Regions from separate parts of the Georhizobium sp. MAB10 genome, predicted to be linked through region 2. Evidence: riboswitches for the same ligand, from Rfam matches in the RefSeq annotation. Region 2 holds a riboswitch; each other region holds the start of a gene.
The links. A riboswitch is a leader RNA that binds a small molecule or an ion and turns the genes downstream of it on or off. The one in region 2 is predicted to bind cobalamin.

Region 1: another riboswitch for cobalamin. It lies ahead of PU133_RS09880 (HupE/UreJ family protein); the one in region 2 lies ahead of PU133_RS18635 (TonB-dependent receptor plug domain-containing protein).
Region 3: another riboswitch for cobalamin. It lies ahead of PU133_RS08975 (HupE/UreJ family protein); the one in region 2 lies ahead of PU133_RS18635 (TonB-dependent receptor plug domain-containing protein).

What each region holds. Positions count from the first base shown of each region.
Region 1 is NZ_CP118314.1:2,120,047-2,122,304, reverse strand. Features, by position in the region: gene PU133_RS09885 (zinc ABC transporter substrate-binding protein) at 1-404, shown strand, start outside; gene PU133_RS09880 (HupE/UreJ family protein) at 496-1,104, opposite strand; cobalamin riboswitch at 1,153-1,339, opposite strand; gene mgrA (L-glyceraldehyde 3-phosphate reductase) at 1,400-2,258, opposite strand, start outside.
Region 2 is NZ_CP118314.1:3,879,586-3,881,843, forward strand. Features, by position in the region: gene PU133_RS18630 (indolepyruvate oxidoreductase subunit beta family protein) at 1-998, shown strand, start outside; cobalamin riboswitch at 1,068-1,274, shown strand; gene PU133_RS18635 (TonB-dependent receptor plug domain-containing protein) at 1,462-2,258, shown strand, end outside.
Region 3 is NZ_CP118314.1:1,944,953-1,947,210, forward strand. Features, by position in the region: gene PU133_RS08970 (cobyric acid synthase) at 1-346, shown strand, start outside; cobalamin riboswitch at 394-774, shown strand; gene PU133_RS08975 (HupE/UreJ family protein) at 907-1,542, shown strand; gene cobU (bifunctional adenosylcobinamide kinase/adenosylcobinamide-phosphate guanylyltransferase) at 1,547-2,080, shown strand; gene cobW (cobalamin biosynthesis protein CobW) at 2,086-2,258, shown strand, end outside.

The DNA of each region.
Region 1 (2,258 bases), 1.8 Mb from region 2:
AAGCTTTGACGGCACGGATCGACGAGCTGTCGACCGAAATCGCCGCGACCGTCGAACCGGTTGCCGATCGGCCCTTCATCGTCTTCCACGATGCCTACCACTATTTCGAGAACCGGTTCGGTCTCCGGGCTGCCGGCGCGATCACGATCAGCCCGGAAGTGGCGCCGGGTGCGGAACGCATCTCCGAACTGCGCCAGCGCGTCAACGAGCTGGATGCCGCCTGCGTTTTCGCCGAGCCGCAATTCGAGCCCCGGATCGTCAATGTCGTGATCGAAGGCACGGATGCGAAGGCCGGCGTGCTGGATCCCGAAGGCGCGGAAATCGCCGATGGGCCGGATCTCTACTTCGAACTGCTCCGCAACATGGCGACGTCTTTTACGACATGTCTCGGCGAAGAAAGCTGATCGCTGCGCTTCAGTGACATCGCGACAAAAAAGGCCCCGGCAGCGCTGCCGGGGCCTTTTTTGATCGAGTTGATCCGTAGTCCGGAAGCTATCAGATGATGCCGGCGACGATCGCAACACCCGCAAGCGCCATCACGCCGCCACCGGCGCGCGCTGCCAGCACGCCCTGCGAGCGGGACAGCTTGCCGATGCCAAGGCCGGCTGCGATGCCTGCAGCATGGAGCAGAGCCGTTGCCGCCATGAAGCCGAGGCCATAGGCGAGCCCTGCGCTGTCCTGCGGCATTTCGGTGCCGTGCGCATGACCGTGGAAGATGGCGAAGAAGCCGACGAGAGCCATGGCTGCTGCGACCGGCATCTGGCGACCGAACGCGGCGGCTGCGCCAATGGCAACGATCGACAGGCCGATGCCGAGTTCAACAAGCGGCAGATCGAAGGCGAATGCGCCAAGAACACCGCCGATCGCCATGGCGCCGACAAAGGCTGCGGGGACGAGCCAGCGCGGGCGGTTGGAGCTGGTCCGCTCAGCAACCAGATACGCCAGGAAGCCGACGGCGATCATGGCAAGCAGGTGATCTAGGCCGCCCAGCGGGTGCATGAAACCATAGGCGAAGCTTGCATTGTCATGGCCGCCATGCCCGGGATGGGCGAAGGCCGCCCCGGTCGAAAGCGCGAAGGCTGCAAGTGTGGTCAGAATGCGCATATCAAATCCTTTCGGGGCCCTCCGCCCCATCTCTGGTCGTATCTGCGGCTTTGCCGCGTGGCTGACGGCCGGTCTCCTGGCTCGGGACCAATCCCCTCCGCCTTCCCGATGCAAGAAGCGCACCAGTGGCATGATGGAAGGGCATCGTCCCTGACAGTCGCGGGGGCGGCGCCGGTTTTTCACCGGCTTCCCGTTTCACCTTGAAGATCAAGGCACCGTCGCAACGATTGGTGACAGCGGCCGCGACAAAACACAACCGCTGGCGATGCTCATTTCTTGAGCAAAAGCCGACGCTTCACTTCTTTTTGCGGGCAGGCCCTTTGCGCTCTGCCGATGCGGCCCAGAGATTGATGTCGGCCTCACGGGCGTAGCTGTCGATTTCGGCCAGTTCGGCGTCGGTGAAATCGAGATTGGCGAGCGCTCCGACGCAATCTTCCACCTGCGACACACGGCTGGCGCCGATAAGCGCCGAGGTGACGCGGCCACCGCGCAGAACCCAGGCAATGGCCATTTGCGCCAGCGTCTGGCCGCGCTTCTCGGCGATCTCGTTCAGCGCGCGGATATTGGCGAGGTTCTTGTCGTTGAGGAATTCCGGCATCAGGGACTTGCCTTGGCTGGCACGGCTATCCTCCGGCACGCCCTTCAGATACTTGGTCGTGAGCATGCCCTGGGCAAGCGGCGAGAAGACGATCGATCCGATGCCGAGATCGTCGAGCGCATCGAGAAGGCCGTCATCTTCGACCCAGCGGTTGAGCATGGAATAGCTCGGCTGATGGATGAGACACGGCGTGCCGAGGTCCTTGAGGATCGCCGCAGCTTCCCGCGTTCGCTGGGCGTTATAGGAGGAGATGCCCGCGTAAAGGGCCTTGCCCGAACGCACGATCTGATCGAGCGCCATCATCGTTTCTTCAAGCGGCGTCTCCGGATCGAAGCGGTGCGAATAGAAGATGTCGACATAGTCGAGCCCCATCCGCTTCAGACTCTGGTCGCAGGAGGCAATGACGTATTTGCGGCTTCCCCACTCCCCATAGGGCCCCGGCCACATGTCGTAGCCGGCCTTGGAAGAGATGATGAGTTGATCGCGGTAGCCGGCAAAATCGGTTCGCAAGATTTCGCCAAAGGCCGTTTCGGCCGATCCGGGCGGCGGACCGTAA
Region 2 (2,258 bases):
CCTTCGAGCGTGAAGCCTATGAGGCCACCATCCGGCGCTCCGGCCGCGGCGTCGAAGCGAGCTTGCGGGCGTTCAATGCGGCCTGCGACCTCGCCCTTGCGGGCGGAAAGACGCCGGCTGTTGCCGTTCCCGAAGCGGTCAAGGCCGAAGCGCGCGATCCGGAAGGCCCGGAAGCGCTCGTTTCCGAATGGCGCGCACTGCGCAGCATGATCGGCGATCTTCCTGCCCCCGTGCAGGACATGGCAGGCCGTGGTCTGCGCAAGGTCGTGGATTACCAGGATCTCGCCTACGGCCGCGACTATCTCGACCATCTGAAGAGGGTCATCGCCATCGACGATGCCGCGCATGAATGGCGGCTGTCGATCGAGGCGGCCAAGTACATCGCCAATGCGCTCGTCTACGACGACATCATCCGCGTAGCCGACCTGAAGACCCGCGCCAGCCGTGAAGCGCGGCTGCGGCGCGAACAAGGGATTGGCGGCGACGCCATCGCCCATGTGACGGAGTATTTCCATCCGCGCATGCAGGAAATCTGTGGCACGCTGCCCGTCCGCCTCGGACGCTGGATCGAAAGCAGCCCACGGGTCTTCGGCGCGCTCGACAAGGTGTTCAACCGCGGCCGACGCATCCGCACCGACGGCATCGTCGGCTTCGGCATGCTCTACGGGATTGCGACGCTGAAGCCTGCGCGACGCCGCCTGCTCCGCCACGAGGTGGAGATGAAGCACATGGCGCAGTGGCTGGAAACGGCGCTGTCGGTCCGCGACATCAATTACGATCTCGCTGTCGAGGTGCTGAAATGCCGGCGCCTGATCAAGGGCTATTCCGACACGCATGAGCGCGGCCTGTCGAAATATCGACGCGTGATGGACGGCCTGCCGATGATCCGCCACCGGGAAGATGCGGCCGACTGGCTGCGGCGCCTGCGCGAAGCCGCCCTTCTCGATGAGGAAGGCAAGGCGCTGGATGGCGCCCTGAAAACCATAGAGACGCTCTAAATATCTTTCGGAGAGAAGATTTCTCAGCATGGGCGAGCCTGTGGATTGACCCGCGGAACGCCCACCCCTACACGTGTGCTCGGAACGGGTTTCACCTTCGGGTGGATGAAAAGGGAATGCGGTTCGGCCATTCGGCCAATTCCGCAACTGCCCCCGCAACTGTAGCCGCCGAGCTTCCTTCCATGATGCCACTGGGTGTGTTCGCACATTCGGGAAGGCGGAAGACGAAGCGTTGACGCGGAAGTCAGGAGACCTGCCTGTTCCAGTCACCCATGCGTGGACACGGGGTGTGGTCCATGCGCGGTCGTCCGTGGCGGTGACATTTGAAAGAGTGTTGCCGCACGCCGGGTGCGACCTTTGGTGAGCCTTTGTGCATATCGCCTCTGCCGTCCGTCCGTCTGCGGTTTCTGATGAAACCGGGAGCGTGCCACCGTGCCGTTCCACGACCCGAAGGGCAGACCCATTGTTTAAAGCGTTCATTCCAGCAGGGCTAATCCTGCTGGCGGCTGCCGGCGTTGCCGGCGCTCAAGAATCCGAGACCACCACCGTTCTCGACCGGCTGCTGGTCACCGACGGACTGACGCCGGTGGCAGAGGAAAAATCCGGCCGTGCCTTCACCGTCATCACCGCCGAGGATATCGAGCGAAGCCAGGTGACGTCGGTTGCCGATATCCTGCGCACCGTTCCCGGATTGTCGGTTTCCCGCATGGGATCGATCGGCGCACAGACGCAGGTGCGGGTGCGCGGCGCCGAAGCCAACCACGTCATCGTCATGATCGACGGCGTGGACGTCAGCGACACGGCAGCCGGCGAGTTCGATTTCGGCAGCCTCATGACGTCCGACATCGAACGCATCGAAGTCCTGCGCGGGCCGCAGAGCGCGTTTTACGGCTCCAACGCGCTCTCGGGCGTCATCAACGTCATCACCAAGCGCGGCGAGCGTGGCGGCTTCAGGACGAACGTACGGAGCGAGACCGGAACCGACGGCACTGTGCTCGGCGGCGTCACGCTGAGTGGCGGGCGCGACGATTTCGATCTGTCGCTTGGCGCCACGTTCCGACGCAGCGACGGCTACAATGTCTCGCCGTTCGGCTCGGAGAAGGACGGCGACCGCAATGCCACGCTCAACGGCCGGTTCGCCTATGACCTGATGCCGGGGCTGACGCTCGACGGCACGCTTCGCTACGTCAATCGCCGCAGCGAACTCGATCCGCAGAATTTCGAGACGCTCGGACCGCCGGACTTTCTGCCGGGCCCGTT
Region 3 (2,258 bases), 1.9 Mb from region 2:
GATCGTACGAAATGTCTCCGCCCATTCGACGGTATTCGATGAGCCGTTGCAGGGATATGAAATCCACCTCGGCGTCAGCGAGGGACCGGATGCGGCCTGCGCGCCGGTGGTGATCGACGGCCGACCGGATGGCGCCACGACGGCCGATGGGCGTGTGATGGGTACCTATCTGCACGGGCTTTTCGCCGCCGACGGGTTCCGCCGCGCTTATCTCGCGACACTCGGTGTCAAAGCCGGAGCAGACAATTATGCGCAGGGTGTCGACGCCGCTCTCGACGCCATCGCCGCGCGGCTGGAACAGGTGCTCGATGTCGACGGGCTTCTCGGTTCGGCCGCGTCTGTCTGATGCGCGAAGCGCTCGAACGCGATTGACACCGATCGCACGCCACGCCTATCTCTAGTGCATCGAAAGGTTTCCTGAGCGCCATTGGCGTTCGGGGATGAAAAGGGAATGCGAGGGGTGGACCCAATTCGGGCGCCTTGATCGCAGCCGACCCCGCGACTGTAGAGTGGCGAGGCTTTCCCATCCGGCGATTGCGTCTCGTTGGTCGATGCCCGGCATGGTGCAGGGCAGGCCTTAGAAGCTCAATCACTGGAAAAGCCACTGGAGTGGCGACCGCGCAGAACCACGGCTGGACGCCTCCTGTCTACGAATCGTCCGCTGGCGCAGCCGCCGCAAGCTCCGGGAAGGTGAGGGACAAGCCGTTGCACCGGACCTTCGGTCCGGTGCTGCAGCCACGAGCCAGGAGACCTGCCTGTCGACATCGAACCTAGAGGGACGGGGTGTTCCGCTCTTGGCCAACAGTCTCGTTGCCGGGGGACACCGGTCTATGGGGGAGACTGCGCGGTCAGGCGAACACGCTGTTCAGAGGCCTTCACGGCCTATCTGACACGGGAGTTGTCTTCATGATCGTCTTCAAGCGCGGCGTAGCAGCCGCAATCTTTTCTGTGCTTGCCTCGTCTGCCTACGCCCACCATCCAATGGGCGGCGAGACGCCCTCAACCTTCTCTGCAGGTCTTTTGTCCGGCATCGGGCATCCGATCATCGGGCTTGACCATTTGGCGTTCATCATCGCCGTCGGTATTGCGGCCACGCTCACGCGCCATCGCTTCACCATGCCGCTCTTCTTCATTGGCGCGACTGTTCTCGGCACGCTTGTCCACCTCGCAGCGCTCGGTCTGCCCTTCGTGGAAGTCATGGTCGCGCTGTCGGTCGCGGTGCTCGGCATCATGCTGCTTTCGGGCCGCGTTTACGCTCCGGCCGCCTACGCTGCCGTCTTCGCGCTGGCCGGCCTCTTTCATGGTCACGCCTATGGCGAAGCCGTGTTCGGAGCCGAAACGACGCCGGTTCTCGCCTATCTCGCGGGCTTTGCAGCCACTCAGTATCTGAGCGCGATCGGTGCTGGCCTCGCCGTGACGGCACTGTTCGCGGCGGGCCGAACCGCCGACAATGTCGCTTTGCGGATCTCCGGCGGTGTCGTGGCAGGCGTCGGAGCCTTGCTCGTCGGCGAGCATGTGCTTGCGGCCATCGGTCTTGCCTGACCACATGGCCGAACAGCGAAACGGGGCGGTCTTCGTCCTTGGCGGGGCCCGCTCCGGCAAATCGGCCTATGCCGAAAAGCTGGCGCGGGGAACGGGCCTTCCTCGCCATTACGTCGCGACCGCGCAGGCCTTCGACGACGAGATGCGGGCGAGAATCGCACGGCACAGGGTCGATCGCGGTGCGGACTGGGTGACCCATGATTGCCCGCTTTCGCTTACCGGGGTGCTGCGCGAGCACATCCGGCCAGACCGCGTCGTGCTGGTGGATTGCCTGACGCTCTGGGTCACCAATCTCATGATGGAAGAGCAGGGCGATGCCGCGATGGACGCTGCTTTCGACGATCTCGTCTCGCTCCTCGCCAGCCCGCCCGGTCGCGTGATCCTCGTCTCCAACGAGGTCGGCCTCGGCATCGTGCCGGAAAATTCCATGGCGCGCGCCTTTCGCGACCACGCGGGGCGCCTGCACCAGAAAATCGCTGCGGTCGCAGGCGAAGTCTACTTCGTCGCCGCCGGCCTGCCGCTCAAAATGAAGGGTTAGTTCCCATGCAATCGAAGATACCGGCAACGGTGATCACCGGCTTTCTCGGCGCCGGCAAGACGACGATCATTCGAAACCTGCTGATGAATGCGCAAGGTCGCCGCATCGCGCTGATCATCAATGAATTCGGCGATTTGGGCGTCGATGGCGACGTGCTCAAAGGATGCGGTGCCGAAAC